Regions from separate parts of the Nitrospirillum guaranorum genome, predicted to be linked through region 2. Evidence: riboswitches for the same ligand, from Rfam matches in the RefSeq annotation. Region 2 holds a riboswitch; each other region holds the start of a gene.
What was found. Region 2 has a riboswitch for cobalamin ahead of UAJ10_RS26895 (TonB-dependent receptor). Riboswitches for the same ligand answer to the same signal wherever they lie in the genome.

Region 1 (10,099 bases), on a different contig from region 2:
GCTGGCTTTGTCCAAGGCTACGGTAGGAGCAGAATGAACGGTGCCCATGACCATCCGGTAAGCTAGCCCGAAGTCGTTTGGGCCAATCTCACGGGTCGACGCGAAATCCCCGACGCGCCCTTCAAAGGACGCACGCAATAGCCCTATCGCCCCGCTACGATCAGTCGTATCTAACTTATTCCGCGCGGCATACCAAGCCACGTTGCGATATGAAATATTGCCAATATAAGATGCTATAATGCCGTACGCGGATAGTGGCCCACAGACTGACTTGCCGTGCGACAGAAACACCATGTCAAGCAAGGCGCGTTGGATGCCGGTTAATTCGGAAATATCCATGACGTCGCGTACGGATATGGCCCGCCCCGGGAAACGCCTCCGCACGTAGTCGACACTCGTGTCATTGTCGGCTGCAATCAGCAGCTTGGATGCCACATTATCCAAGAGGTGCGCAGCGACGTCGCAGTAGGTGTCCATTTCCAGGTAGCTATCAAATCTATTTAACTGCATGCTCGTATTTGAGGTCAAATGAAGGCGCCTAATATGTATTGATGCCGAATTTTCATCATCTAACGCCTGATTCAATTGGCGCAATGCCTGGTTCATCTTTTCCGAAAATGGTAAGGACCAAAATATTTCTGAAAACTCTTCTCGAACATTGGAAAATATCTCAGATTGATCCACGACATAAAGGGCGAAGCGCCGGTCAAGAATTATGGTTTCCTGTTCCCAGTCCGGTATGCAAAATAGATCATGAATACCGTACTCGGCCTGCTCCGCGCAATTAAGCACGGTGACGTGCCGACTTCCAGTCTCAAGGCGTTTGTCATCAAGCCCGACCACACTGCGGGCCAAGAACTCGGAAGAGAAGAGATCATCCGCATCCGCGACCAATCTCTGAAACGCATCATTGGCTGTCAACCATGTGGAGCCATATGATGCGCCCGTTTTATTGGCTAACCGAATGGCATTTACCAGAGGGATTAGGCGCCCCCCAAGAAGATCACGGCGGTCAGCAATTATAGTCTTCGGCATGCGGCACCAAATGCGGTTTGGACGAAGGATATAGCCTTAATGCCACGACCGCACTCATTTTATTATCTCGCCAATCAACCATGCCGCCGCCCCTCCCCCGGGAGATTAAACCCCAGGCGCTTCAAGTAACCATATGACCGGCCTTCCGGCAACGGGGGAGGCCCATCAACTGGCGTGCCGCCACATCTTGGTATATGGTGCAGAAGCACGTTTCTTACGTAGTTGCAACAGACTGGAATTAACATGAGCACAATCGGAATTGCCTATGAAAAAAAAACCGGCGGCGGACATATAAATAGCATTGTTGGCGGCGGCTTCTATAAATCTCCCTTCGTCGAATATGTAGTAGAGAATGAGAATTACTCCGATTTATTCGAATTCATTCATGTTGACAATCTAGAAGAAGCTACATCTGAAATAATTTTGCTGCCAATAGGGGCGTATGTTAATTTTGATACCGTATCTGCGGCGGAATTATATAAAAATCAGGAATTCTTTCGTCGAGTATATGGCCTTCTGCATAAAATGCTCCGTGACCCTCGGGCGTATGTCCTGATAAATCTCTCCTGGGAATGTACACACATTCAGTATCTATCCTACATTCCGAAATTTGCGCAGCTTGTAGATTTTCCCGTCGACCGGATTGTATTTCTAGGGAACAACTCCGCCACTACCATTATGTCTGATAAGGCGCAAGTTTATGGGTATACTGCCGTTGGCGCTTGGTTCTTTGAGTTTTATACTCATATAATGCACCAAAAGGAAATGACCGAAATCGGTGATTTTCCCCTGGCGTCCCTCCAGCGCAGCCGGATGTACATCAGCTTAAATCGCCGCGTCCGACGCCATCGGGTCCTTTTAGCCAGCTACCTGCAAGCGCGCGGATTGCTCGAAAGAGGGCACTTTTCATTTGGCGGAAAAGACGCAGCGGAAATTGACAACGCCCACATTCGTCAAAATGAAATTAATGCGGCACTTACACTTGCCATGCAGCTCCATAATAGGACTGATATAGACCAGTCCCTCGGCCATATATTGAATAATGAACCTTACGTATTGGATGTTAATTTTCAGGCAGCGTATTCTGATCGGGGCATATTTAATGAAAAAGTGCTGAGCACCGGAAACGATATCAAGAATTATTTTCGAGACAGCCATTTTGCGATCATAACGGAAACAGATTTTGGTACTTCTGATTATGATTTCCTGCTAACGGAAAAGACCTACAAGGCGATATTGCTAGGCGTCCCGTTTATCGTGCTATCTGGCCCTTACAGCTTAGCAGCACTGCGCATGAGCGGCTATGAGACCTACGATTCCGTCATTGATGAGAGGTATGACACTATACGTAGTCCTCAGCATCGGTTTGCTGCGGCAATGAATTCTATTGAAGAAACAGTAGCTAAGATAGACTTGGATGCAAACGCATATATCAACGCGATTATCCCAATAGCGCAACGCAATCAGGCACGCTTCATCGCGCTGGTTCCGCAAAAAATCCGAAACTTCGTCGAAGAACTGAAAGACCGGATCAAGCGAGCAGAGACAGCCGGCTACCGCTCCTTCCCCGGCATGCTTTCCGACGGTGCACTTTCGGGCGACTTGGGAGAAGTGATTCCAGCACGGTTCGACGACGGCTTCTACCAGTTTGAAGTCGCGTTTGGCGGCAGGTGGTGCCGGGAGCAGGGCGTCCTTACCATCTGGGCTGAATCCGGAATCTGGGAATTGACTTTGCTTATAAATAAGATGCCGCCGGATCATGCGCCAACCTTTTATATAAATGATCGCCGTACCGTCCCGACATTCTCCATGACTGAAGATCGCCTAGAGGTTAAATTCCAGGCTGAGGCTCGGGGCGGATTCTTTACCGTGAAGATCGTCCCCAGAAGCACCTTCATTCCGGGCCTGGATCAACCGGGAACGGCGGATTACCGCTCGCTCGGTGCTTATGTTTTTAACATGGGCAAGCTCAGACGATTGTAATCCATGCGATAATAATTTGTCGACGCTTTGCATATCCTCACTACCGGAATTGCAAAGCGCCGGCGTTCCCCGTAATCGACATCCGATGTGGGTGGAAATATGCGAAGCGCTCCGGCCGAGGCATTTATTTGGTTCCTGTTTTCAGTCCCTTGCCTTTTTTGCGCGCATCCCACCTCGGCACAGGAAAAGGCTGTCCTGCCACAGACCCTGAATGTTCTCGAATTTGGGGCGGATCCTGCTGGCAAGCAGGATAGCGCCACCCCAATTGAAGCAGCTATTTCCGCTGCCTGCGCCAAAAGCAAAGCGGTTTCGCCAAGAACCATACATATTCCGCCTGGGTCATATAGCATATCCCACACAATCAACATAAGCTGCGATGATTTATCAATTGAAGGATCGGGAAAAGGCGTGACGACTTTATTTCCGACATCAAGTGGCGACGTATTCTTTGTGAAAAATAATGAAAAAAGCCCACGCCTGTATTCTGTTAATTTTCGGGATTTTCAAATTTATCGTACAGACGATCCGAAATCAGGCGCAGGTATTCATTATCTAAATGTTGTAGGGGGCAATATTGACCACATTTCCGTCGCCGGTCAATATATTGGCATTGAAATTGAATCCTCCCTTAGTCTGTATTTCAATGATGTCAATCCAGGCGGCAACAACAAGAGCGAGGGGTCACGGCTTTGGTGGGTGCACCGGTCCGGTCCCGATGGGGACAATCCATCAGAAAACTTCGTTGTGAACACCAATTCCCGTGCACAGCAGCGGGGAACCTACACTTACGGCATCCTGATCCAGGACACCGACGGCTTCAACATGGCCAACTATCATGTGGGCTTCACTAAAGGTCCGGCGTTAGAAGTGAAATCTCAATATCCTGGCGATGTCGCAGTCGGATTAACATTCTCCAACGGCGGCTTCGATGAGGCTCAATATTGTATCCACTCCACTCGAGCCCCTGGCGACACCGGCAATCGTGGAGCGTGGAGCTTCAACGGCGTGCTCTGCGAGCTGTCCGACCTAGATGGCTTCTACAATGACGACCCTCGTCTGACCAACGTCATCGCCATCGGATCCGCCTTTTTTCTGAACGGCCGTCACGGCTTAAATCTGTCGGCCGGCTCGGGCTTCAAGTTAGGTCAGTCCATCTTCAGCGCCAACAACCGCGAGAACCACGGCGGCGACCATGTCATGCTGTCGGGCACGGTAACCGACGTCAATCTGGACGGCAGCAGCTTTGTTCGAAGCGATGGGCGCAATCCCGTGGATTACGACGTGGTTCTGGCTGACCGCGCCGACCAGATTAGCGTCCAAGACGTCAAGCACGCGGGCGCCACCAAAGGGGATATCGATAGCCACGGAAGCGGCCAATATATCGCCCTTTCCGCCGTCTATTCAGGCCGTAGCACTACCCTGGGCGCCGACAGGTTAGCCCTGGCCGGGACGACGCCCCCCATCGGAGGTAGGCGGCTGGAGGCGGGAACATGCGCCGCCGGGATCGCCGTCGTCGCGAGCGCCCAACCTTCCATGGCGGCAATCGCCAGTCCCGCCGGGACGGATGCCGGGGACGGATTCCAGATCCGGGCTTTCGTATCGGCGCCGGGAGCGGTGACGGTGAAAGTGTGCGCCATCTCGTCTGCGACGCCGGTCACAACACGTTACAACGTCCGAGTGCTGGAGTGAAGCTGATGATCGGCGACAATTCAGATACCCCCACGCACCAGCACCAGCTGGACTTTCGAGGAAAGTCGAGGCTCGCCCACAAAGCCATCGATCGCCGCCTCCGACCCGGCGCAGTTTCGCCGGAGTGATAGTATCCTTTCGCCCTGGTCGGGGGGATAATAGGAAGTCTGGTTCGATGCCGGAGCTGCCCGCGCAACTGTATGCGGTCAATGTTGACCCACAGCCGGTCCCCAGTTGGACCTACGGTTAATGCCACTGGTGTGGACCTTGGGTCTCGACCGAGAAGGCAGGGTCGGCGTTATAATCCGCAAGCCAGGAGACTTGCTATCGCGAAGGCCCACGTCCAATCTGCCGGGATGACGGAGAAAGGGAATATCGCCATGGTCCTCCTCCCACCGAGGTTTCGTTCGCGCACCTTCCATTCGCTGTCCGCTAGAGCAAGATATGATCTTTCGTCACTGCGGCTTGCTCATAACCTGTTCATGGTAGAGTGGATTTAAACGATCAAGTGGCTTTACCTGATCGCGTTCCGCTCAAATCGGGATTATTGGCCGCATCACGCGTCGCGTCCCACCCGCCCCACTGCCGACCGAAGTGCGTCCCGTTATCCGCCTTTCGCTTGAGAGCCCCGCACATGCCGACCCCCACCGCCAAAATCCCCGCCACCGTCATCACCGGCTTCCTCGGCGCCGGCAAGACCACGCTGATTCGTGGCCTGCTGCAGAACCCCGGCGGCCGGCGCCTGGCGCTGATCATCAATGAGTTCGGCGATGTCGGCGTCGATGGCGCCGTGCTCAAGGGCTGCGGCGACGAGACCTGCCCGGAGGACCGGGTGATCGAACTGGCCAACGGCTGCCTGTGCTGCACGGTGGCGGATGATTTCGTGCCGGCGCTGGAAACGCTGCTGAACCGCGCCGACCCGCCGGACCACATTATCATCGAGACCAGCGGCCTGGCCCTGCCCAAGCCGCTGGTGCGCGCCTTCACCTGGCCGGCCGTGCGGTCCCGCGTGACGGTGGACGGCGTGGTAGCGGTGGTGGCGGCCGACGCCGTGGCGGAGGGCCGCTTCGCCCCGGATGCCGAGGCCCTGGCGCGGCAAAAGGCGGCCATGGAGGCCGGCGACGCCACGGTGGAGCATGAGACCCCCGTGCAGGAGGTGTTCGAGGACCAGGTGCTGTGCGCCGACCTGATCCTGGTCAGCAAGACCGACCTGGTGGACGAGGCCGGGCTGGCCGCTGTGGCCGAGACGGTGAAGGCCCTGCGACCCGCCGCCCCGCCACTGGTGCGCGTGGCCCATGGCGATGTCGACCCCGACGTGCTGCTGGGCCTGTCGGCCGCGGCGGAAGCCGACCTGGACGCCCGCGTCAGCCATCACGACAACGAGGAAGAGCACGACCACGACGACTTCACCAGCTTCGTGGCCGAACTGCCGTCCCAAGCCGATCCCGAGGCCCTGGTCCGCCGGCTGGTCGAGGCGGCCCAGCGCTTCGGCATCCTGCGCCTGAAGGGCTTCATCGATGTGCCGGGCAAGCCCATGCGCCTGCTGGTCCAGGGCGTGGGGAACCGTATCCAGACCAGCTATGACCGGCTGTGGGCGCCGGACGAGGCGCGACGCAGCCGCCTGGTGGTGATCGGCGAGACCGGCATGGACAGGACGGCCATCGAGGCGGCGCTGGCCGCCTGACTGGCAGCGGGTGCGGGGCGTGGACGCAAAGCGGCCCTATCCCCCATCCCCCTGCCTGTTGACCAATCCACCTGTTGAATTGACGGCGTATAGGGGCTAGAGCGGCATAACGCTCGCTTTCGTCTTTCAGTGTCGTCACACGGGTTCCGCCCCTCCCATGCACCTGCTGCCCACCCAGGCCGAGGATCTGCTGGCGTCCCCCCAAGCCGAGGATTTGGGGCAAACGCCGGCGGACTGCGTGCTGTTGTCCTTTTCCGACAGCGACCTGTCCTCGGTGGCCGCCGCCTACCACGCCCTGGGTGATGTTCCCTGGCGGCCGACCTTGCGCCTGGCCAACCTGATGCGCCTGGGCCATCCCCTGTCCGTCGACCTGTATGTCGAGGCGGTGATTTCGCGGGCCCGCCTGGTCGTGCTGCGCCTGAACGGCGGGACCGGCTATTGGCGTTATGGGCTGGAGCAGGTGGCACAGACCTGCAAGGCCCGAGGTATCCCTTTGGCCGTCCTGCCCGGCGAGGCCAAGGCCGATCCCGGCCTGGACGCCGCCGGCACCGTGGACCAGACCGCCGCCCGCCGGCTGTGGCGCTGCTTCGTTGAAGGCGGGCCCGAGAACACCGCCCGGTTCCTGGCCGAGACCGCCCATCTGCTGGGCCGGCAGCCACCCGCCACCCTCTTGGCGGGCGAGCCCACACCCTTGCCCCGATACGGGCGGCACGAGACGTGGCGCGCGCCCATCCCTGTCGAAGGCCCGCCTGCGGCGCTGGTCTTCTACCGATCGCACCTGCAGGCCGGCAACCTGGCGCCCCTGCACGCCCTGGCCGACGCCCTGGCCCGGCGCGGCCTGGCGCCCCGCCTCTATTATGTGGCCAGCCTGAAGGAAGGCCCGGCCGCCCAATGGCTGGCGGCCGAACTGGCGGCCCTGCGGCCAGCCGTGGTCCTGAACGCCACCGGATTTTCCGCGCGCCAGGGTCCGGAGGACTCATCGCCGCTGGACGCCCCCGGCGTGCCGGTGCTGCAGGCCGTGTTGTCCACGGGCACGGAGGCGCTGTGGGAAAAGGCCCGCGCCGGCTTAGGCCCGGCGGACCTCGCCATGACCGTGGTGCTGCCGGAAATGGACGGTCGGCTGCAAGGCCCCGCCATTGCCTTCAAGGCGGCGGCCGACTGGGACCCCGCCCTGGAATACGCCCCGACCTTGAGCCGCCCCCGTGCGGACCGGGTGGACGCGCTGGCCGACAAGGCGGCCGCCTGGGCCCGGCTGGCCGCCACCCCGCCGGCGGAGCGACGCGTGGCCCTGGTGCTGTCCGACTATCCCGCCCGCGGCGGCACCGGTCTGGCGCTGGGCCTGGACACGCCCGCCAGCACCCTGGCCATGCTGGCGGCCCTGGCCGGCGCCGGCTATGGCGTGGCCGGCATGCCGACCGATGGCGCCGCCCTGATGAGCGCCTTGCGCCGGCCCCTTGACGGCGACGCGCCGGGCCTGAGCCTGGGCGATTACGCCCGGCTTATGGACCCGGCGGCGCTGGCCGCCATCACCGACCAGTGGGGACCGCCCGAGGCCGATCCGCTGGCGCGCGGTGGCGCGCTGCGCTTTCGCGTCCAACCCTGCGGCAACCTGCTGGTGGCGGTGCAGCCCAGCCGGGGCCAGGGCGTCCTCGACAGCGCCGCCCACCATGACCCCGATACCCCCCCCAGCCACGGCTACGCCGCCTTTCACCTGTGGCTGCGCCATGTGGTGGACATCCATGCCCTGGTGCAGGTGGGCGCCCACGGCACCCTGGAATGGTTGCCCGGCAAGGCCGTGGCGCTGTCCGCCGACTGCTGGCCTGAGCGACTGGCCGGCCCCCTGCCCGTCCTCTACCCCTATATCGTCAGCAATCCCGGTGAGGGCGTACAGGCCCGCCGCCGCCTGGGCGCGGTGCTGGTGGGCCACCTGCCGCCGCCGCCGGTGCCGGCGGGCTTGCATGGCGATCTGGCAGCCCTGGAGCAGGCACTGGATGAATATGCCCAGGCGCAAAGCCTGGACCCGCGCCGCCTTCCCACCCTGCGGGCCCGCATCCGCGACCTGGCGTGGGAGGCCGGCGTCACCCGTGACCTGAACCTGCCCGCCGATCTGGTCACGGGCGACCTGCCCGACGAGGCCCTGGCCCGGCTGGATGCCCACCTGTGCGACATCAAGGAGATGCAGATTCGCGACGGCCTGCATGTCTTCGGGGCGACGCTGGACGACGGCGCCCAGGCCGCCTTCCTGGCCGCCATGGCCCGCTTCCCCCGTCGTGACCGGCCGGCACTGACCGAGGCGCTGGCCCGCGACCTGGGCCTGGGCGGCACGCTGGAGGACCTGTTCACCGGCGACGCCGCCCCCCCTGGCCCCATCCCATGCCGGCTGTGTTAGCCGCGCGGACCGGGGCAGCCCCCAGCGTCGGTCGGGTTCGAGCGGCACTGGACGGCCTAGTACGGGACTTGGTGGCCGGCACTCTCATTCCGTATCCGGAATGGTCAAGGGCTGCTGACGTCTTGGCTGCCCTGCGGGTCGAGGTGGCTCCCCTGTTGGCCGCCAGCGGTCCGGCGGAAATGAAGGCCCTGCTGGCCGGCCTGGACGGTCGCTTCGTCCCACCCGGCCCCGGCGGGTCGCCTGCGCGCGGCCGGGCCGATGTGCTGCCCACCGGCCGCAACCTCTACGCCATCGACCCCCGCGCCGTGCCCACGCCCAGCGCCTGGGCCCTGGGCTGGAAGGGGGCGGATGCCGTGCTGACCCGTCATCTGCAGGACCAGGGCGACTGGCCCCGGCAGTTGGTGGTCGACTGCTGGGGCAGCCCCACCCTGCGCACCGGCGGCGAGGAACTGGCCCAGGCCCTGGCCCTGATGGGCGTGCGCCCCCTGTGGGAAGCCGGCAGCGGCCGGGTCACGGGCGTGGAGATACTGCCGGCCACGGTGCTGGGCCGGCCGCGCGTGGATGTGACCCTGCGCATCTCCGGCCTGTTCCGTGACATGTTCCCGGCGCAACTGGCGCTGTTCGACCAGGCGGCGCGCAAGGTCGCCGGGCTGGAGGAGCCGGACGCCGTGAACCCCCTGGCCGCCGCCGTGCGCGCCGACCGGAACGCGCTGATGGCCGGCGGCCTGGCGGCGGACGCGGCCGAGCGCCACGCCACGGCCCGCGTCTACGGCGCCGCCCCCGGCGGCTACGGCACCGGCCTGGCGCAACCGTTGGCCACCGGCGACTGGCAGGCCCGCGACCAATTGGGCGCCGCCTATCTCGACACCGGCTGCCACGCCTACGGCCTGGACCTGGATGGCGTGGCCTTGCCCGCCCTGTTCCGCCGGCGCGTGGGCCTGGCCGATGCCCTGGTGCACATCCAGGACCAGCGTGAGACCGATGTGCTGGACAATGACGGCATGACCCAGTTCGAGGGCGGGTTCGCCGCCGCCGCTGGCCTGCTGGGCGGCGACCCCATCCTTTATCATGTCGACAGCGCCGAACCGGAGCGCATCGTGCCCCGCACCCTGGCGGAGGAGGCCACGCGCGTGGTGCGCGGCCGCGCCGCCAACCCCCGCTGGATAGACGGTCAGCGCCGCCATGGCCACAGCGGGGCCGCCAATCTGGCCCGCGCGGTGGATGGCGCCGTGGCCCTGGCTGCGCTGACGGGCGCCGTGCGATCCCATCAGGTGGACAGCCTCTATGATGCCTATGTGGCGGATGGCGAAACCTGGGCC
Region 2 (10,099 bases):
CCCGTTCCCCACCGCTGATGCCCAGCAGCTGGACGATGCGGTCCAGCTTGACCGCCTGAGCCGCCTCCAGCGATTGATCGGGGGCGGTGTAGAGCGCCGAGGAATAGGCCATGCCCTGGTCCAGCCAGCGGGCATAGAAGTCGTTGCCCAAATCATAATGGGCGATGATGTTGCGGCGGCTGCCGGCCCGGGTGTTGGCGCGGCCACGGTGCAGCAGCCGGTTCACCAGGCGGGCCAGCGGCGTGCCGGCCATGGCGCCGTCCAGCCGGGAGATATTGCGCGCCGCAAGTTCCAGCAGCGCCGGCAGGTCGGGGCTGGACCAGTCGCCATCGGCATAGGCCTCGGCGAAGGCGATGTCGCCGCCCAGCGCCAACCGACGCACGGCGCGCCAGCGATGCAGTTCCAGCACACCCTCCGGCCCCGGCTGCGCCGCGCGCCGGGTCAGCCGGGTGCCGTCCGGCAACCGCACCGTTATCTGCCCCACCGCCAGCCGCGCCATCATGCGCGACAGCAGGGCGGCGGGCAGCCGTTGCAGGGATGGGGATGGGGCCACGGGGGCGGAAGAGACGTCCAATGACATGGGCGGTGAAGTCCTACAGGCCAGGGTCGGCGGAGGTGACGGCGGGGGTGACGAGGGTGACGGACCGGGGCGGCGGCGGCGGGCTGGACCGGAAGCCCACCCCCTTCAGCCACAGCTTCAGGGCCTGCCAGTGGATCGCGGCCACGACCTTCCAGGGCAGCAGCGGCTGCGCCGCCCAGGCGGCCAGAACGCCGACGTCATTCAGCGCCAGGCGCCGCCCGCTGAAGCAGGCGGACAGGATGGGCACCGATCGCCCATCCCGCTGGTCGCCAGGGCGCACCTGGATGGCTACGGTCAAACCCTCGGCGGGCGGGGACACGCGGAACTCATAACGCGCGTCCATATCCAGGAACGGGGAGACATGCAGATGCTTGGTGCAATGCTGGCGCACCACGCCCCCAGCCCTCGCCTGGGCATCCACGGGGATGACGTAGCTGTGCCGCAGCCCGAAGGTGTTGTTCACCTCATGCACCAAGGCGCAGAGCGTGCCGTCGCGGCGATGGCAGAAATAGATGCTGATGGGGTTGAAGACGAACCCCAGGACGCGGGGCATGCACCACAGTCGGATCGCACCGCCGTCGTAGCCGGCGCCGGCCTCGGCCAGCAGCCCCGCCACCTGGTCCGCCAGGGGCCGGCCGGAACCGTCCCCATGATCGGCGTCATGAAAGGAAAGCAGGTTGAAGCGGTTGTGGGAGAAAAGCCGTAGCCGCAGGTGCAGGGCCGGCATCTCATCCAAGTCCAACAGCATGGACCAGACGCGATACCGCAGATGGTGATGGCGCGGCCAGGTGCGGCGGTGGGCCACCCAGCCCCGGTAGAGGGCGCTGTGGCCGGACGACGGAAAGTCAGGTTTCCCCGCGGCCGCCCAGTCCGCATCCATATCCAACCTTGGGTCCGACATCCGCCCCATGCATCCCACGTCCGGCAGTAAAAGCTCGCGGTCCCTATACGCGCCAGGGTGAATGCTGGATCAGTCGATACAGCGACTGATCCAATTCCGGCGTGGTTCGTATAGGATGGCATGCATGACGCTCGCACCCTACGAACCGCATCACCCCGCCGCCGGCCGTCGACCGGCCGGCCTGGCATGTCCTGGGCCCGGCCGGGGGACGGCCGCGTGAGCAACGGTGGGGATGGTATCCTACCGGAAGGCCGCACCGCTGCCGGTGCCACGGCTGGCACGGTCGTGCTGGAGGACGTGCACGCCCGCCACCTGCGGGCCATCGCCGCGCAGGGCGACCGCGCCGCCTTCTCGGCCCTGTTCCGGCACTACGCCCCGCGCATCAAGAGCTACCTCCTGACCACCGGCCTGCCGTCCATGGAGGCGGAAGAGCTGGCGCAGGAGGTCATGCTGACGGTCTGGCGCAAGGCGGCCATTTTCGATCCATCCCGCGCCCGGGCCGCCACCTGGATTTTCACCATCGCCCGTAACCTGCGCATTGACGCGGCCCGTCGCAGCCGCGCGGCGGAGGCCGCCGTCGCGCAGGAGAGCCTGACGCCCGCCGAGCCGGAACCGGCGGACGACCTATTGTTCGCGGCGGAGGCGGCGGACCGCCTGCGCGCCACCCTTGACACCCTGCCCCCGGATCAATTGGCGGTGGTGCGGCTTTCTTTCTTTGAAGACGCGCCGCACCCGGACATCGCCCGCCGCCTGGGTATTCCGCTGGGTACGGTCAAATCGCGCCTGCGTCTGGCCATGGCCCGCCTGCGCGGTGTGATCGATCCCGGAGGGACCGAACGATGATCGCCGCCATGCGCCCACCCCCCTCCCTCCCCTGCCCCACCCATCATCCCGACGCCGAGCTGCTGTCGCGCCATGCCGTCGGCACCCTGGCCGACGGCCCCGCGCTGGTGGTGGCGACCCATCTCGACTTCTGCCCCATCTGCCGCCAGCAGGTGCGGGCATGGGAAGCGCTGGGCGGCGCCCTGCTGAACAGCCAGCGTCCCGTGGCGCTGGCCGATGACGCGCTGGAGCGCACGCTTGCCCGGCTTGAAGGCGTCCACCTGGATGGGAAACCGCTGACCACGGACGTGTCCGCCCCCGCGCTGGACCCCGACCCGGTACTGCCCCCCGCCTTGCGCCGCCAGCGCCTGGGCCCTTGGCGGTTCGTCGCCCCCGGCATCCGGGGACGCGCGGTGCGGGTCAACCCGGCACAGGGCTACAAGGTCATGCTGTTCCGGGTGGCGGCGGGCATGGCCATACCCATGCACGGCCATCGGGGCCAGGAATACACCTGCGTCGTCGACGGCGCCTTCAGCGACATCTTCGGCCGCTTCGGCTCCGGCGACATGGCGGCGGTGGATGCCAGCGTGGACCACCAGCCGCTGGCGTCGCCGGACGGCGATTGCCTGTGCCTGATCGCCGTGCGCGGCCGGCTGCGCATTCACAGCCTGCTGGGCCGCCTGGTCCAGCCGCTGGTCGGGCTCTGACCCTTGACGCCGGCCCTTCTGCTGGCGGCGGTGGCGTTGGGCCAATGCGCCATCATGACGCTGGCCTGGGCCATCCAGCGGCGCACCCGCCAATCGGGCTGGGTGGACACGTGCTGGTCGCTGGCCGTGGGCGCGGGCGGCTTGGCCGCGGCCCTCATCCCCGTGGAAGACACGCCCCTCAGCGCCCGGCAAATCCTGGTGGCCACGCTGGTGGGGCTGTGGTCGGCGCGCCTGGCCGGCCACATCGCCCTGCGCACACGGGGCGCCGGTGATGATCCGCGCTACGCCGAACTGATCCGGACCTGGGGGGCGAAAGCGCCATCCCGCCTGTTCTGGTTCCTGCAAAGCCAGGCGGTGGCGGCGGCGCTGCTGGCCGTCACGGTCTACATCGCGGCGCGCAACCCGGCACCCGGCCTTGGTATCCTGGATGTGGCGGGGACCTTGGTCCTGCTGGCGGGCATCACCGGCGAGGGGATCGCCGACGCTCAGTTGACCCGCTTCCGCCATCGCCCCCCCACCCACGCCCCCAATGCCCGGGGCCGTATTTGCGATGTTGGGCTATGGCGCTGGTCACGCCACCCCAATTACTTCTTCGAATGGGTGATCTGGCTGGCCTATCCCTGCTTCGCCCTGGCGCCGTCCGCAGACGGCCCCTGGTCTTGGGGGTGGGTGGCGTTCATCGCGCCGGCCATGATGTATGTCCTGCTGGTCCACGTCTCCGGCCTGCCACCGCTGGAGGCGCACATGGCGCGGTCGCGGGGGGCCGCGTTCGCCGACTATCGCCGGCGGACCAGCGCCTTCTTCCCCTGGCCGCCACGGCGGACAGGGACGCGGGACACGGAATAAATCCTTGACCGCCCGCCCCACCGGACGATTAGCTGACTAGATGGCGGGGGCGACCGACCGCCCGGGGTATTACCGTATCGGGGGATGACATGCGGCATGGGATGAAGAAGGGGGCGGTCCTGGCCCTGGCCGCCGGTCTTGCGCTGGGCGGGTGCTCCGGCGACGACCCCATGGGACCCGGACCGGACCAGAAGATGTTGCAGGCCGCCTGCGCGCTGGATCTGCATACCACCCGTCCCACGGGCACGGACGTGCTGACCATGTATCGCATCGATCTGCCGCTGACGCCGGTGGACGTGCGGCGCGTCGAATCCACCGTCCTGGCGGATGGGCGCGACACATACTACGTGCGCGCCAAGTTCAACGGCCAGGTCTGCATCGGCGGCGACGTCGCCCTGGTGTCATTGGCCGGCGGCAAGGTGCATGTGCACTATGAGATCGCGGATCTGGCGCACCTGGACATGATGGGGAAGCCCATCTTCGTGCGCCTGACCTTGGACGACACCTTCGATTATATTCCCGGCCAGACCGTGAACCGTACGGCCGGCGGCAACCACTATGGATTCTTGCTGAAATAGAGGGCGGCGGCGCAGCCGGCCGCCGCCGCCACGGCGGTCAGGACCGCCCCCCACGCCATGTCCAGCGCGCTCAGCCGGGCGGACCACAGGCGCAAGGTGGCCTGGTTGGTCAGGTCATAGGTGCCGTAGGTGAGAAGGCCGAACACCGCGCCGCGCATCAGCGCTTGCGTCAACGGAGCCTCCGACCGCGTCGCCGGCTCCACGCAGAAGAACACGATGCCGCCCGCCATGAGCAGGTAGAACAGGGCCGCCGGCCCCAGGCGCGGCTGGGGCGCGACCATGTCGCCCATCACCTGGCGGTAAAACCCGACCATGCGGGTCAGCCAGACGGCGTCCAGGGCCAGGAAAGCGATAAGGGTCGCCGCGTAGATCGCGGCCTGGCGCAGCACTGTTCCCATGGCCTTTTCTTCCCCCGCGAAGCCAAAAAAGAAAAACGCCCCGGACCTGGGCACGGGACGTTTCTCAATACGCGTCGGCGATGCGGATGGATCAGCCCAAGGCTTACCCGACCGGCGACTTACCGGACCGGCGAGCGGGTCAGCGACTTGATTCGGCCACGCGGATTGCCGGACATGGCGGCGATTTCGCGGTCCTGCGCCTCGATGATGGCGCGGGCGGGCTCGTCACCATCCAGGCCGCCCAGTTCGGACGAGGGAACGCGACGGTTGGACGACCGCGACCCGTCATCGTACAGGACGTCGAACAGGACGAATTCGCTGACGGACTTGGATTTCGGCTTGCTGCTGCGGCCCATGGGGACCTCCTCTTCCTAAAGAACCATCAAGACCAGAACTTGGGACCAGGACTTGGGACCCGGACTGGGATCAGCGGCGGCGGCGCGGACGGTTGCGATCCTCGCGCGCCGACGGCTGCTGATCTTCGTTGGCGTTCAAGGCCGCCACGAAACTGGAGAACTGGGTGCCCCGGCCATCCTGGGCGGGACGCGGTGCCGCCGGGCGGGCGGCGTTGGGGCGCTGCCCCTGCGGCTGGGCCGGACGCTGGCCCTGTGGGCGCGCCTGTTGCTGCGGACGGGCGCCATCGGGGCGCGCCCCTTCAGGACGCGGACCCTGGGGACGCGGCGCCTGCGGGGGGCGCGGGCCCTGCGGACGGTTGCCCTCCGTCCGGGCGGGGCGCTGGCCGTCGGCCCGGGCGGGCCTGGCTTCGGCCTGGCCCTCGGCGCCACGCTGGCCACGCGGCTGTCCACGGCCGCCATTGCCGCCGCCGTTGCGCGGCTGGCGGGCCGGCAGGGGCGGACGGCTCACCGGGGCGGCGGCGGCCTGGGGCGTGGCCTCGGGCCGCTCACCCACCGGGATGGACTTGCGGATCAGCTTCTCGATGTCGCGCAGATAGACGCGCTCATCGCCATCGGCGGTGCACAGCGACACGGCGACGCCGGAGGCGCCGGCGCGGGCGGTGCGACCGATGCGGTGGACGTAGGTCTCCGGCTCGTTGGGCAGCTCGAAGTTCACCACGTGGGTGACGCCGTCCACGTCGATGCCGCGCGCCGCGATGTCGGTCGCCACCAGCACCCGCACGGCACCGGCACGGAAGCCGTCCAGCGCCTTCTGTCGCGCGTTCTGTGACTTGTTGCCGTGGATGGCGGCAGCCTCGATGCCCGCCTGCTCCAGCTGGGCCGACACGCGGTTGGCGCCATGCTTGGTGCGGGTGAAGACGATACTGCGCTGCATGCCGGCATCACCGCGGATCAGGTCGACCAGCACGTGGCGCTTTTCCGCCGCGGGGACGAAAATCACCTTCTGGGTGATCCGCTCCACCGTGGTGGAGACGGGCGTCACCTCCACCCGCAGAGGGTCCCGCAGCATCTTATTGGCCAATTCAGAGACGTCGGCCGGCATGGTGGCGGAGAAGAACAGCGTCTGCCGGTTGGCCGGCAGCTTGGCCATGATCTTCTTCAGACTGTGGATGAAGCCCATGTCCAGCATGCGGTCGGCTTCGTCCAGCACCAGCACCTCGACCTTGTCCAGGCGCACGTGGCCCTGGGTCATCAGATCCAGCAGGCGGCCGGGCGTGGCCACCAGGATGTCGATGCCGTTGGCCAGCGCCTTCACCTGGCTGCCCTGGCCGACGCCGCCCAGGATGACGGTGTGGCTGAGCCTCAGGCCCACGCCATAGTTGGTGATGCTCTCACCGATCTGCACCGCTAGCTCACGCGTCGGCGTCAGGATCAGGGCGCGGGGCATGCGCAGCGGCAGGGCCGAGGGGGCGGCCCCCAGGCGCTGTAGGATGGGCAGGGTGAAGGCGGCGGTCTTGCCGGTGCCCGTCTGGGCGATGCCCAGGATGTCGCGGCCCTCCAGCGCATGGGGAATGGCCCGCGCCTGGATGGGGGTGGCGGTGTGATGGCCCAGCTGGGCCAGGGCGGCCTGAATCTCAGGCCGCAGCGAAAGGGTGTCGAAAGCGGTCAATGTCTTGGAATCCCAGGGCGACGCGCCGGCCGCGTTTGTTTCTCGCGGCCGCGGATCGCGGTCAAGCCCTTGCCCGGGCGCGTGCCGGCAGGCATGTGTCAGAAGGTCGAGTATGCCCTGGGTGCTACAGGGGCGATTTGGCCGCCACCGCTACGCGCCACCCGGGGGATACCGCCGGGCCCAGCGGCCCGGCATGGGAACGGATGATGCCATCCATTCCTTAAGACCGCATAAGTGGCTGTGACCGGTCCCAGGTACAAGGGAAATCGCTCGAACCGCCCCGTATTGCTGCCATGCCCCGGCGCGGGTGGGCCTTGTCACACAACCGCCAAGCTTGTGCGCCAGGGTGTTCACCCCCGCGCCGCGACATCGCGTTTGCGCGCGCCTGCAATTCCCCGTAGAAAAGCCCTGACGGTTCCCGCTCCGACCGGGCGGGATGAAAAGGGAACGCGGTGGGGATCCCCTCCCCGATGCCGCGGCTGCCCCCGCAACTGTGAACGGCGAGCCCGACACCATCCCCGCGCGATATCATGGGCGGGGACCGAAGCCACTGGGAAACCGGGAAGGCGGTGCCAGGGTGACGACCCGTGAGCCAGGAGACCTGCCGTCACGCCGTGGTCACGCACGGGCACATTGGGCGGGGTGCACCGATGGGGAGAGGGCGTCCGCCGTCCCGGCCGTTTGGGAATATCCAGGCCGAGGGTTGGGTGACCCATTCTTTGGCCCGTGGTGACGTGTCACGTTGCCAGAGGCCAACAAATCATGGGTCGTTTCTTTACCGGAATAATAACACCGCTGCTGTTTCTGAGCAGCCCCACAGCCCTTGCCGCCTGCATGGAGGGCGACGCGTCGTCCCCCGCCACCCTTGACGACGTGGTGGTCACCGCCGCCCGCCGCGACCTGATCGGCACGGCCGCCACCTCCAGCCAGGGCGTGGTGGTGAAGGAGGAACTGGATCTGCTGCCCGCCTATCGCGTGGGCCAGATGCTGGAGACGGTGCCCGGCCTGGTGGTCACCAGCCACAGCGGTGAGGGCAAGGCCAACCAGTACCTGCTGCGTGGATTCAACCTGGACCACGGCACCGACATGGCCACCAGCGTGGACGGCATGCCGGTGAATATGCGCACCCACGCGCACGGCCAGGGCTATACCGACCTGAACTTCGTGATTCCGGAACTCGCCAGCGGCATCGGCTACACCAAGGGCCCCTACTTCGCGGCGCAAGGCGACTTCTCCGCTGTCGGCTCCATCCAGATGGGCTATCTGGACCAGATTCCGGCCCAGGTGGCGCTGACGGCCGGCACGCTGGGCTATCGGCGCGCCTTCGCCGCCGGCACCACGGCGGTGGGCGCCGGGCAGCTGATGGCGGGTGGGGAGCTGGTGCATTATGACGGCCCCTGGGACCACCCGGACAACCTGCGCAAGGGCAACGCCGTGCTGCGCTACGGCCAGGGGGAGCGGGACGACGGCTTCAGCGTCACGGCCATGTACTACCGCGCGCTGTGGAACGCCACCACCGACCAGCCGGAACGCGCCATCGCGCAGGGTCTGATCGGCCGCTATGGCACCCTGGACCCCACGGACGGCGGCCAGGCGCGGCGCATGAGCCTGTCCGGCACCCTCGCCACGCCGGTAGAGGCCGGCTGGCTGGCCGGCGGTCAGGTGACGGCCAATGCCTACGTCATCAACAACCAGCTGACGCTGTGGAACAACTTCACCCATTTCCTGGACAACCCCGTCGACGGTGACCAGCACGCCCAAAATGAAAGCCGCATGGTGGCCGGCGGGGCCGTCAGCTACAGCCGGCCCGTGAGCCTGCTGGGCCTGGATCATGAGATCGTGACCGGCCTGGACGCGCGCTTCGATGATGTGCATGTGGATCTGCGGGCGACCAAGGCCCGCGTGGCCCACGCCCTGCTAAGCGATGACAACGTCCGGGAGGCCGGTGGCGGCGCCTATGCCCAGGCCACCAGCCACTGGACACCCTGGCTGCGCACCGTCGTGGGCGTGCGCGAGGACTATCTGACCGCCACCGACCACGGCAGCAACGCCGGCGTGGTGGCGGCCCGCCTGTTCCAGCCCAAGGGCAGCGCCATCGCCACCCTGTGGGAGGGGACGGAGGTCTATGTCAGCGCCGGCCGCGGCTTTCACAGCGACGACGTGCGCGGCGTCACCCCCAAAGGCGCCAATGGGGGTGATGCGCCCTTGCTGGCCAAGGCCACCGGCGAGGAGGTGGGCATCCGCAGCACCCTGCTGCCCAACCTGACCGCCACCCTGACGGCCTTCCAGATGGATTTCGTGTCGGAGCTGACCTACGACGCCGACGTGGGCCAGACGGAGGCGGGCCGCCCCAGCCGCCGGCGCGGGCTGGAACTGAACACCACCTACGCCCCCGTCGGCTGGCTGGAGTTCTACGGTAGCGTCGCCTTCAGCCATGCCCGCTACACCGACCGCGATCCGGCCGGCAGCTTCATCCCCGACGCGCCCAAGCTGATCGGCTCGCTGGCGATATACCTGCGGGACTTGGGTCCCCAGGAGACGGGATGGAGCGGCGGCGTGGAGTATCGCTACTTCGGCGCCCATCCACTGATCGAGGACAACAGCGTGCGCTCGTCGGGCAGCCAGGAGTGGAACCTGACGGCCAACTATACGCTGGAGGGCGGCCTGCGCTTCGGCGTCGGCCTCTACAACGTCTTCGACAGCAAGGATGACGCCGCCGACTATTATTACACCGACCGGCTGAAGGGCGAACCGGCGGAGGGCGTCGGCGACCTGCATGTCCACCCGCTGGAGCCCCGCTCCGTCCGCTTCACGGTTGGTAAGGTTTTCTGATCACCACAGGTCGGCCAGCCCTTCCTCCATCCCCAGGTCGGCGGGGGGCTGGCCGACCGGGCCCATCCAGGCCACGGCCACCGCGTGACCGCTGGGCAGGTCGCGCCGCCACAGCCGGCAGGCCTGGCCCGGCGGCAGCGACCCGTCGTGGCGGATCAGCGCGGGGCCATGGGGCGTTATGGCGTCGGGTGCCATGGCGAAACTGTCGGTGGGCAGCGACAGGCCCAGCCCCAAGGCCTTGATGTAGGCCTCCTTCAGGGTCCAGAAGGTCACCAGGTCCGGCCCGCCGCGCCCGGCGGGCCGGGCATCCAGCCAAGCCAGTTCCTCGGGCGCGAACATGGCCGTCGCCACCTCCGCCCCGATGCGGCGGTCGCCGCGCTCGACATCCACGCCTATCCGCGTGCCGGCAT
Region 3 (10,099 bases), on a different contig from region 2:
GGTGTCGGGGACGGAGGGGGTGTCGGGCGTCATCGCAGCGGGAAAGACCGGAAAGAAAAGGAAGTTCCGCCTTTATGGGCCGCCTGGCCGCCGCCGTCCACCCGTCTTGGGCGCGCGCCGGTTCACTGCCCGCCGGCCAGCACCCGGTCGAAGGCGGCGATCAGGTCATCACCCACGGTCTGCGCGCACATGATGCGCCCGGCACCCACGGCGGACAGTTCAGGGAAGTGGACGGCGACGATCTCCGTCGGGTCGACGCCGGCCGAGATGGCGGCCGCCTTGGCGTCTTCCGAACCGGACACGATGCTGTAATCCACATGTCCGGACGCGATCATCTTCACCAGGTCCGACGGCGTGCCGCGAATGGGACGAACATGGCTGGCCTCTTCGGCCGTCATGGCGTCTATGACCGGCCCCTTGGACGCGCCCAGCATGCTGCCGTAGACACGGGCCTTGTCGCGCAGCAAGGCCTGGATCGAGGGATAGGCCTTGATCCAGTCCGCATTCTTCTTGGTGATCACCACCCAGTCGATCTGCGGGAAGATGGGATCGGTGAACTTGAAATGCGCCTCGCGGTCCGGTGTCTTGATGACGTTGGGGGTGCAGGCAGCCCGGCCGTCCTGCAGGTCCGCGAGAATGCGGTTGCGGGGGATGGGCCCAAGCCAGCTGATTTCATATCCGGCCTTGGCGGCCAATGCCTCCACCCGCGCGGCGATCGGGCCGCGCACGGCCCCGCCATCCGAAACGCCCTGCAGAAAGGGGCCGACGTCAGGATATAGGAACTGAATAACCGGTTTGTCGCTGGACTGATCCACGGCGCTGGACAGGCCAGTACCACTCGCGATAACGCTTAAGAACAAGCTGCCAATTAAACTCGCGGTGGCGCCCACGGGTCAGGCCCCCAATCGACGGAAAAGAGCGATAGGATGGGTCATTTCTGCCTACCCGCCAAGAGACGTTATTGCCCACCGGCAATAATAATATTGCCCGCGACTGCGTCGCCACTTTCCTAATAACTCAAATCTTAACGGATTAACAACGGCTTGCCGTTTCAGGACCTGAAAACTGTCCTGATGGTAGAGGGGCTAAAAACTGGCCCGGTGTTTGCTTTCCCCATTTTTGCCTGCCATCGGGATTGTCCCGACCGGCGCTTTGATGGGGGAAAATCCATGTCTTTCAAGAAGATCGTTATGGCGTGCCTGGTTCTGGTCGGCGTTGGCGTCTATGCCACCAGCCACATGACGGCTGAGCGCAAGGTCGCCATGGCCAGCCCGATTGAGTGCCAAGGCTGCGAGCCCTGGTAAGGCCCATCCTCACGCTTGTACCAGGCGCCGGCCGTCCGGCGCGAAAAGAAAACGGCCGCTTCCGGGGGGAGCGGCCGTTTGTCTTCCCGATCACGCGGGGCCCTTACTTCGCGGTGCCGTCCTTGGGCGCGTCTTCCGCCACGGTCACGGCGTCGCCATCGTTCAGCATCGTGTTGGGGTTCAGCACGACGCGGTCCTTGTCGCTGACGCCACCCACCACCTCGACCGTGGTGTTGAACTCACGACCCAGGGTCACAGGGTGGAAACGCACCTTGCCCTCGCCATCGACGATGGCGACGCGCTTGCCTTCCGGCCGGGTGACGATGGTGTTCACCGGCAGGGCCAGCACCTGGGCGCCCGCCTGGGGGAAGTGGGCGTTGCCGCGCATGCCGGCGGGCAGGGTCAGGTCGGGGTTGGGCAGGTCGGCCTCGACCCGCATGGTGCCGCTGGTGCTGTCCACCGCGTGGGAGATGCGCACCACCTTGGCCGGGAAGCTGCGGCCGGGAAACTCCACGAAGCTGGCGTCCACCGCGGCGCCCACGGTCACGGCGGGCACCTGGCCCTGGGGCACGTCGATGACCAGGCGCAGGTGGTCCTGGCGCGACACCTGGTACAGGGCCTTGCCGCTGCTGGCGTCGGCCACCACCAGGTCGCCCTGTTCCACCAGGCGCTGGGTGATGATGCCGTCGATGGCCGTGGTCACCGTCTTGTAGGCGGTCAGCTGCTCCAGCCGCTTCACGTTGGCGATGGCGGCCTCCAGGTCGGCCTGGGCGGCGTTCAAGGCGGACTCGCGGGTATCATAGGTCTCGCGCGTCACCCAGCCGTCGCCCAGCAGGGACTTGGACCGGCTGTAGTTGGACTTGGCCAGGGCCAAGTTGGCCTCCGCCTGATGCTGCGACGCGCGGGCCTGCATCAGCTGCTGGTCCTGGTCGGGCGCTTCGATGATGGCCAGCGTCTGGCCGGCCTTCACCACGTCGCCGATGTCCACCAGGCGCTTCCCGATGTAGCCGGAGACGCGGGCGTAGACCGTGTATTCCGTCAGGGCCTGGGTCTGGGCCGGCAGCAACAGGCCGTCGGACGACTTCACCGGCTTGGGCGTGGTGGTCTTCACCTGCAGCGGCGCCTGCGGCCGGGTTTCCGGCGGCGCCTTGGTGCCGCTGGCCAGGTGCGGGGCCGACACCAGGCCGATGGCGACCAAGGCCACGACGGCGGTGCCCAGCATCCAGGACCGGCGGCGAACGGTGGTCTTAGGGGCGGTGCTCATGATCATCAGACTCCTAAAATCACTCGGCGGCCGAGCCGGCGGGAACGGTGGTGGTGGCAAGCACGGCATGGCGCCGGCGATGCAGCAGGACGTACAATGCTGGAACGGCCAGCAGGGTCATGGGCGTGGAAAACAGCAGGCCGCCCATCACCGCGCGGGCCAAGGGGGCGTTCTGCTCGCCACCCTCGCTCAGCGCCAGGGCCATGGGGATCATACCCAGCACCATGGCCAGCGCCGTCATCATGACGGGACGCAGGCGGGCGCCGCCGGCCTCCGCCATGGCGTCCAGGGGCGTCAGGCCCTGTTCACGCCGCTGGTTGGCGAAGGACACCATCAGCACACTGTTGGCGGTGGCCACGCCGATGACCATGATCATACCCATCAGGGCCGGTTCGCTGAAGGTGGTGCCGGTCAGCAGCAGCATGACGGCGCCGCCCAGGATGGCGGCCGGGGTGGCCCCCAGCACGATCAGCGGGTCCAGCCACGACTGGAAGTTGACCACCATCAGCATGTAGACGAAGACCACGGCCAGGGCCATGCCGGCGGCGATGTCGCCGTAGGCCTGTTCCATGGTCTTGATCTGGCCGCCCATCTCGATGCGGTTGCCGGGCTTCAGCTGCGGGCGCACGGCGTCGATGGCCGCCTTGATGTCGCGGCCGACCGCCCCCAGGTCACGGCCCGAGACGTTGGCGATGACGTCATAGCGCGGGGCGAAGGAGGTGCGGCTGATGTCCGCGGCCACCTTGCTGGGCACCAGCTTGGCCACGTTGCGCAGCAGCACCGGCGTCGTCACCCGGGTGGAATGGATGGGTGTGTTCAGCAGATCCTCGGCCGAGGCCATCAGGCGCTGCGGCGACTGCACCACCACCGGGTAGATGACCAGCGAGTTGGTGTCCATCCAGTAGCTGGGATTGACCACGCCCGAGGACGCCAGCGACACCAGCACCTCTTGCGCCACGTCGTTCTGGGTCAGGCCCAGCTCGGCGGCGCGGGCCCGGTCCACCTCGATGCGGTAGGCCGGCGTGGACGTGACCTGGCGCAGCGTGACGTCCACCAGGCCGGGGATGTTCTTGAAGCGCTGGCGCAGGTCTTCCGCGATCAGGGCGTTGGGCCCGCGGGCCGTGCCGATGATGCGGATGTCGATGGGGGTGGGCACGGCGCCGTTCAGGATCTGGCTTGTGATGTCGCCGGGCTTCTGGAAGATCTCCACCCCCGGGTAATCCTTGGCCACCATGGCGCGGATCTGCTCGACATACTCATGGGTGGGCCGCGACCGCTTCTCGGTCAGGGCGCCCAGGATTTCACCGTCGGCGGAGCTGACGGTGACGCTGTCGGTTAGGCCCAGGTTCACGGGGTCCGGCAGGCCGATGTTGTCGATGATCAGGCCCAGTTCCTCTGGCGGGATGATCTTGCGGATGGACCGCTCGATGGCGCCGAATTGCCGCGACGCCTCCTCCAGCCGGGTGCCGGCGGGGGTGCGGACGTGCAGGCGGAACTGGCCGGCGTCGACCTCGGGGAAGAAGTTGGTGCCGACGAAGGGGATGGTGGCGGCGGCGCAGACCAGCAGCACCACGGCGAAACCGGTTACCATCCACGGCCGCGACAGGCCGCCGCCCAGCACCCGCAGGTACCGCTGGCGCAGGCCCTCGAAGCCGCGCTCGAACCCGGCATGGAAGCGCGCCCAGGCGCCGGCCACGCCGGTCGGGGGTATCACGTGACCAGGATGGCCGTCCTCGCCATGGCCATGGCCGCGCAGTTCCGCCGGCAGCAGCCAGGCGGCCATGGCCGGCACCAGGGTACGCGACAGCACGTAGCTCATCAGCATGGAGGAGATGACGGCCAGCGCCAGGGGCGAGAACAGGTACTTGGCGATGCCGTGCAGGAAGAAGATGGGCACGAACACGATGCAGATGCACAGGGTCGAAACCAGGGCCGGGAAGGCCACCTCGTCCGAGCCCTCCAGGATGGCCTGGCGCAGCGGCTTGCCCATGCCGATGTGGCGGTGGATGTTCTCGATGGCCACGGTGCCGTCGTCCACCAGGATGCCGATGGCCAGCGCCAGGCCGCCCAGGGTCATCACGTTCAGGGTGTGGCCGGCCATGGACAGCACGGCCACGGCCGTCAGGATGGAGAGCGGGATGGAGGTCAGCACGATGGCCGTGCTGCGCCAGCCGCCCAGGAACAGCAGGATCAGGATGGCCACCAGCGCGCCCACGATCAGGCCCTCGTGCTGGATGCCTTCCATGGCGTGCTTGATGAAGGTGGTCTGGTCGAACAGCGGCTGGATGCGCATGCCCTCCGGCGCCGCCTTGCGGATCTCCGGCAGGCGGCGCATGACCTCGTCCACCACCGCCAGGGTGCTGGCGCCGCCCAGCTTCATGATGGTCAGCAGCACGGCGGGCTGGCCGTCGGCGTGCACCACGTTGGTCTGCACCGCGGCGCCGTCGCGGACATTGGCCACGTCGCGCATGAACACGGTGCGGCCGTTCACGTCGCGCAAGGGGATGTCGTTGAAGGTGTCGACGGCGATGGGCGAGCTGTTCAGGCCCACCTGGTATTCGGTGTCGCCGATCTTGGCGGTACCGGACGGCAGGTTCAGGTTCTGCGCGGTGATGGCCTTGTTGACGTCGTTGGGGGTCAGGCCGTAGCTGCGCAGCTTGTCCGGGTCGATGTCGACCATAATCTGGCGCGCGTTGCCGCCATAGGGCAGGGGCAGGCGCATGCCGGGAATGTCACTGATCTGCGACCGGATGGTGATGCGGCCGTAGTCGTACAGCTGCGCCTCCGACATGGTGTCGGACGACAGCGCCAGCTGCAGGATGGGCACGGAGGACCGGCTGTACTGCACGATCAGCGGCGGCTGCGTGCCCGTGGGCATGCGCTTCAGGATGGTCTGGCAGATGGCGGAGATCTGGGAGATGGCCAGGTCGATGTTCACGCCGGGCTGGAAGGTGGTGCGGATGATGCCCACGCCGTTGGACGTCTCGGACTCCACCTCCGCCACGTTGTCGGCGGTGTTGATGATGGCCAGCTCACCGAAGGCGGTGATCTTGCCGGTCATTTCCTGCGCGTCCAGGCCCGAGTAGCTCCACACCACGGTGACCGTGGGGATCTCCACCTCGGGGAAGATGTCCGTGGGCATCTTGAACAGGCTTAGCACGCCCAGCAGCGTGATCAGGCCGGCCAGCACGGCGAAACTATAGGGGCGCCTCAGGGCGTAGGCGACGATCCACATGGGGACGGGGCTCCGGCAATGCGATGCGGAAAAATGCAACGCTACGCCCAGGGGCCGAGGTCGCCCCCCGCCCGGCACAGCCCAAAACAATTAACGCGCTTGATGGTTCAGGGGAACCTACTTCGATACGCAACGGTTCGAATTTAGGCATGCCGCGACCAATCGCCGCCAAATCGGAAAACTGTGGCCTGCGTCACTGCGCCGTTGGCGAAGGGAATGTAAGGCGATCAGCCTTGGATGGCCAGGCTCTCCCCCGCTGTATCCCGGGCGGCGTCCTGACCCCCTGCGACGGGGCGGTCGGGCAGGGAAGGTACCCAGCGCACCACCACGTACAGGCCGAATCCGCAGGCCAGCAACGGCTTGAACCACGTGGCGGTGGCCAGATGCAGGCCCCGTGTCCAAACGTGCGTGGTCAGCGCGAAGCACAACAGCACCAGCACCCAGCCCAGCGCGCGATTGCGACGGACATGAAATTCCCAGCCCGCCAGGGCGCCGGCGACCAGCGCCATGTCGCCGAAATGGCCCAGGACCGTGCGTGGGTTGAACAACAGCAGATAGGTGACCATCAGCGCCGCCACGGTGGCGGCGGCCTTGGGGGCCGGCAGGCGGCTGACGGTGCCGCGCGCCAGGATCAGCACGGCGACGCCGGCCAGGGCGCGGATGGCGGTCTGCGCCATCAGATCCAGCGGCAGGCCCAAGGTGGCCAGGCCATTGGCGAAATCGTGCCAGACACCGCCGCCGGGGTTGGCGCTGCTCATGGTCTTGCGCACAAGCTGGCCGTATTCCCCCAGGGCGTAGCCGGGGTCCCAGTGCGCCAGGGGCAGGGCCAGCGCCGCCGCCAGCCATAGCGCCAGGGACAGGCGCAGGCGGGGCCACAGGGCGAAGGCCAGCATGACCAGGGCCAGGGCCTGGGGCTTGAACGCGCCGGCCAGCACCAGCAGGAAGGCGGCACGGCGCCACCGGCCTTCCGCCACGTCGGCCAGGCCGGCCAGCATCAGGCCCAGCATCAGGAATTCCGTCTGGGCGCCGCGCAGATCCACCACCCCAATGGGCAGTGCCGCCAGCAGGGCGACGCCGAACAGCCGTTGCCAATCCACGCCCCGGCCATCCGCCGGCGCCAGCAGGCGGCACAGCCGCCCCACGCCCCACCAGCACACCGCCAGCAGGCTCAGGCGCCACAGGGCATCCCCCAACAGCGGCGGAAGATAGGCCCACGGAGTGAACAGCACGGCGCTGGACGGCAGGTAGAGGAAGCCGTTGATGCCGTCCTCGTAAATCTCCGCACCCTGCCACCAGGCCCAGGTGGCCTCGGCGTAGATGTGGAATTCAGAAACGAACCGTCCACTAATCACCTGCGCCTCGATCGCCACCAGGGCGATGGCCCAGAGGGCGAGGCCGAACACCAGTGGGCGCGGCAGGGGAAGAAGCGGCGGGCGGACCATGCTGCGGAACAACCTATCTCATAGGTAATAGGCTCTATGGTCTATGCCTAACACCTTTGCGCTCAAGGTCAAGCCCTAAGGCCTGGCCGTTGCATATTTATGATAAAATGCCGCGATGCCGCCCTTGCCCGGCGCGAACGATTGCCGTAAGGCTGCCGTCGCCGACGGTTCCACAGGCACGCCTGTGGATGAAAAGGGAACGTGGTGGGGATGCCCGGCATCCGACTCCACGGCTGCCCCCGCAACTGTGAACGGTGAGCGCCGCCCGCCCTCGTACGGGGCCCCGTATGGGGGATGGCCACTGGGTTCCCGATGGAACCTGGGAAGGCCGGGCCGGCGCCCTGACCCGTGAGCCAGGAGACCTGCCGCCGGCGGTATTGCGCAGGGTCGCGGGGGCGGGGTGTCCCGGCGGAACCGGTCAGCGGCGACGCGGGCCCCATGGGCTCGCGGCCCCTCGGTCTCGTCGACAGGCAATCCCCTCCTTCCGGCCGGTCTTGGCCTCTGGTACCACCGCTGCGTGAGACCGGGTGGGATGGAACTGACTGATGACGCATGAGCACATGGCCGTCCCCGGCGTCACCCTGGTCTTGGGCGGCGCCCGCTCCGGCAAAAGCCGCTTCGCCGAGGGGCTGGTGACCGCGCTGCCCGGTCCCTGGACCTATATCGCCACCGCCCAGGCCTGGGATGACGAGATGCGCGACCGCATCGGCCGGCACCAGGCTGACCGCGTGCCCGGTTGGACGACGGTGGAGGCGCCGCTGGATCTGGCCGACGCGCTGGCCGCCGGCGGCGATGGGCCGGTCCTGGTCGACTGCCTGACGCTATGGCTGACCAACGTCATGCTGGCCGATCGGGACGTGGCCGCCGCCGTCGCGGGGCTGGAGGCGGCGCTGGCCGCCCGCGTGGGCGCCACCGTCCTGGTGGGGAACGAGGTGGGCATGGGCATCGTGCCGGAAAACGCGCTGGCCCGCGCCTTCCGGGACCATGCCGGCCGCCTGCACCAGCGCCTGGCGGCCACGGCGTCGCAGGTGTTCCTGACGGTGGCGGGCCTGCCCCTGAAAGTGAAATAAGAGCGGAAGGAGGTTGCCATGGCCGATCTTGAGTCCCCGGACGACGAAGCCGCCCGCCATCGCGAGAAGATGCAGAAGCGCAAGGCCGTGCAGGACGCCCGCGTGGCCCAGGCGACGGGGGAGAAGGGCCTGCTGATGGTCCACACCGGCCCCGGCAAGGGCAAGACCACGGCGGCGCTGGGCATGATGCTGCGCACCGCCGGTTATGGCCTGCGGGTGGGATTTATCCAGTTCGTGAAGGGCAACTGGGCGACGGGGGAGCAGACGGCGCTGACGCGCTTTTCCGACCTGATCGATCACCATGTGATGGGCGAGGGCTTCACCTGGGACACCCAGGACAAGGAGCGGGACATCGCCGCCGCCGTCCGCGCCTGGGACCTGGGGCGGCGCATGCTGGCCGACCCGCAGTACCACCTGGTGGTGCTGGACGAGATCAACATCGTGCTGCGCTACGGTTATCTGGACGTGGCCGAGGTGCTGGCCGGGCTGAACGCCCGCCTGCCCGACACCCACGTCCTGGTCACCGGCCGCAACGCCAAGGCCGAGATCATCGAGGCCGCCGACCTGGTGACGGAATTCCAGGCGGTGAAGCACCCCTTCCAGGCCGGTATCAAGGCGCAGCGCGGGATCGACTTCTGATGGCCGACCGCACCGCCGGGGGCGCCCGCGCCCTGATGATCCAGGGCACCGGTTCGGACGTCGGCAAGTCGCTGCTGGTGGCGGCCCTGGCGCGGGCCTACACCAGGCGCGGCCTGCGGGTGCGCCCGTTCAAGCCGCAAAACATGTCCAACAACGCCGCCGTGACGTCGGATGGGGGTGAGATCGGGCGCGCCCAGGCGCTGCAGGCCCGCGCCTGCGGTGTCGCGCCCTCGGTGGACATGAACCCGGTGCTGCTGAAGCCGCAGACCGACGTGGGCGCGCAACTGGTGTTGCGCGGCCGGGTGCTGGGCAATGCCGAAGCCTCATCCTACCAGCGCCGCAAGGGGGAATTGCTGCCGGCCGTGCTGGAAAGCTTCCACCGCCTGCGGGCGGAGTGCGACCTGGTGGTGGTGGAGGGGGCGGGCAGCCCGGCGGAAACCAATCTGCGCGCCGGCGACATCGCCAACATGGGCTTCGCCCGCGCGGCGGGCGTGCCGGTGGTGTTGGCTGGCGACATCGACCGGGGCGGCGTCATCGCCAGCCTGGTGGGCACCCATGGCGTGCTGGACGGGGAGGATCGCGCCCAGATCCGCGGCTTCCTCATCAACAAGTTCCGCGGTGATGTCCGGCTGTTCGAAAAGGGCGTGACGGAGATCGAGGCCCGCACCCGCTGGCCCTGTTTCGGCGTCATGCCGCACCAGGTCGCCGCCGCCCGCCTGCCGGCCGAGGATGGCATGGACTTGGCCCACTGGGCGAAACGCGCCGCCGGCGGGCCCTTGCGCATCGCCGTGCCCATGCTGTCGCGCATCGCCAATTTCGACGACCTCGACCCCCTGCGGCTGGAGCCGGGGGTGACGGTGGCGATGGTGCCCCCCGGCCGGCCCCTGCCGGGCGACGCCCAGGGCGTCATCCTGCCGGGATCCAAGGCCACCCTGGCCGACCTGGCCTTCCTCCGCGCGCAGGGATGGGACATCGACCTGGCGGGCCATGTGCGCCGGGGCGGCTGGGTTCTGGGCCTGTGCGGCGGCTATCAGATGCTGGGCCGGACGGTGGCCGACCCCGACGGCATCGAGGGGCCGCCCGGCACCGCCGCCGGTCTGGGCTACCTGGACGTGGAAACCGTGCTGGCCCCGGCCAAGACCCTG

Region 1: linked by a shared signal. The riboswitch ahead of cobW (cobalamin biosynthesis protein CobW) and the one ahead of UAJ10_RS26895 (TonB-dependent receptor) in region 2 are both predicted to bind cobalamin.
Region 3: linked by a shared signal. The riboswitch ahead of cobU (bifunctional adenosylcobinamide kinase/adenosylcobinamide-phosphate guanylyltransferase) and the one ahead of UAJ10_RS26895 (TonB-dependent receptor) in region 2 are both predicted to bind cobalamin.

The regions. Positions count from the first base shown of each region.
Region 1 is NZ_JAYEES010000002.1:602,454-612,552, reverse strand. It holds gene UAJ10_RS08305 (tetratricopeptide repeat protein) at 1-921, opposite strand, end outside; gene UAJ10_RS08300 (hypothetical protein) at 1,279-3,018, shown strand; gene UAJ10_RS08295 (glycosyl hydrolase family 28-related protein) at 3,118-4,707, shown strand; cobalamin riboswitch at 4,819-5,050, shown strand; gene cobW (cobalamin biosynthesis protein CobW) at 5,342-6,391, shown strand; gene UAJ10_RS08285 (cobaltochelatase subunit CobN) at 6,549-8,780, shown strand; gene UAJ10_RS08280 (cobaltochelatase subunit CobN) at 8,903-10,099, shown strand, end outside.
Region 2 is NZ_JAYEES010000004.1:1,153,273-1,163,371, forward strand. It holds gene UAJ10_RS26850 (cyclopropane-fatty-acyl-phospholipid synthase family protein) at 1-580, opposite strand, end outside; gene UAJ10_RS26855 (DUF1365 domain-containing protein) at 594-1,460, opposite strand; gene UAJ10_RS26860 (sigma-70 family RNA polymerase sigma factor) at 1,698-2,324, shown strand; gene UAJ10_RS26865 (ChrR family anti-sigma-E factor) at 2,333-3,010, shown strand; gene UAJ10_RS26870 (DUF1295 domain-containing protein) at 3,014-3,856, shown strand; gene UAJ10_RS26875 (hypothetical protein) at 3,946-4,434, shown strand; gene UAJ10_RS26880 (DUF2177 family protein) at 4,413-4,832, opposite strand; gene UAJ10_RS26885 (hypothetical protein) at 4,952-5,188, opposite strand; gene UAJ10_RS26890 (DEAD/DEAH box helicase) at 5,259-6,857, opposite strand; cobalamin riboswitch at 7,253-7,480, shown strand; gene UAJ10_RS26895 (TonB-dependent receptor) at 7,620-9,689, shown strand; gene UAJ10_RS26900 (4'-phosphopantetheinyl transferase family protein) at 9,690-10,099, opposite strand, start outside.
Region 3 is NZ_JAYEES010000001.1:160,757-170,855, reverse strand. It holds gene UAJ10_RS00565 (helicase-related protein) at 1-33, opposite strand, end outside; gene UAJ10_RS00560 (substrate-binding periplasmic protein) at 123-890, opposite strand; gene UAJ10_RS00555 (hypothetical protein) at 1,044-1,304, shown strand; gene UAJ10_RS00550 (efflux RND transporter periplasmic adaptor subunit) at 1,408-2,568, opposite strand; gene UAJ10_RS00545 (efflux RND transporter permease subunit) at 2,588-5,803, opposite strand; gene UAJ10_RS00540 (glycosyltransferase 87 family protein) at 6,031-7,245, opposite strand; cobalamin riboswitch at 7,394-7,629, shown strand; gene cobU (bifunctional adenosylcobinamide kinase/adenosylcobinamide-phosphate guanylyltransferase) at 7,791-8,315, shown strand; gene cobO (cob(I)yrinic acid a,c-diamide adenosyltransferase) at 8,334-8,954, shown strand; gene UAJ10_RS00525 (cobyric acid synthase) at 8,954-10,099, shown strand, end outside.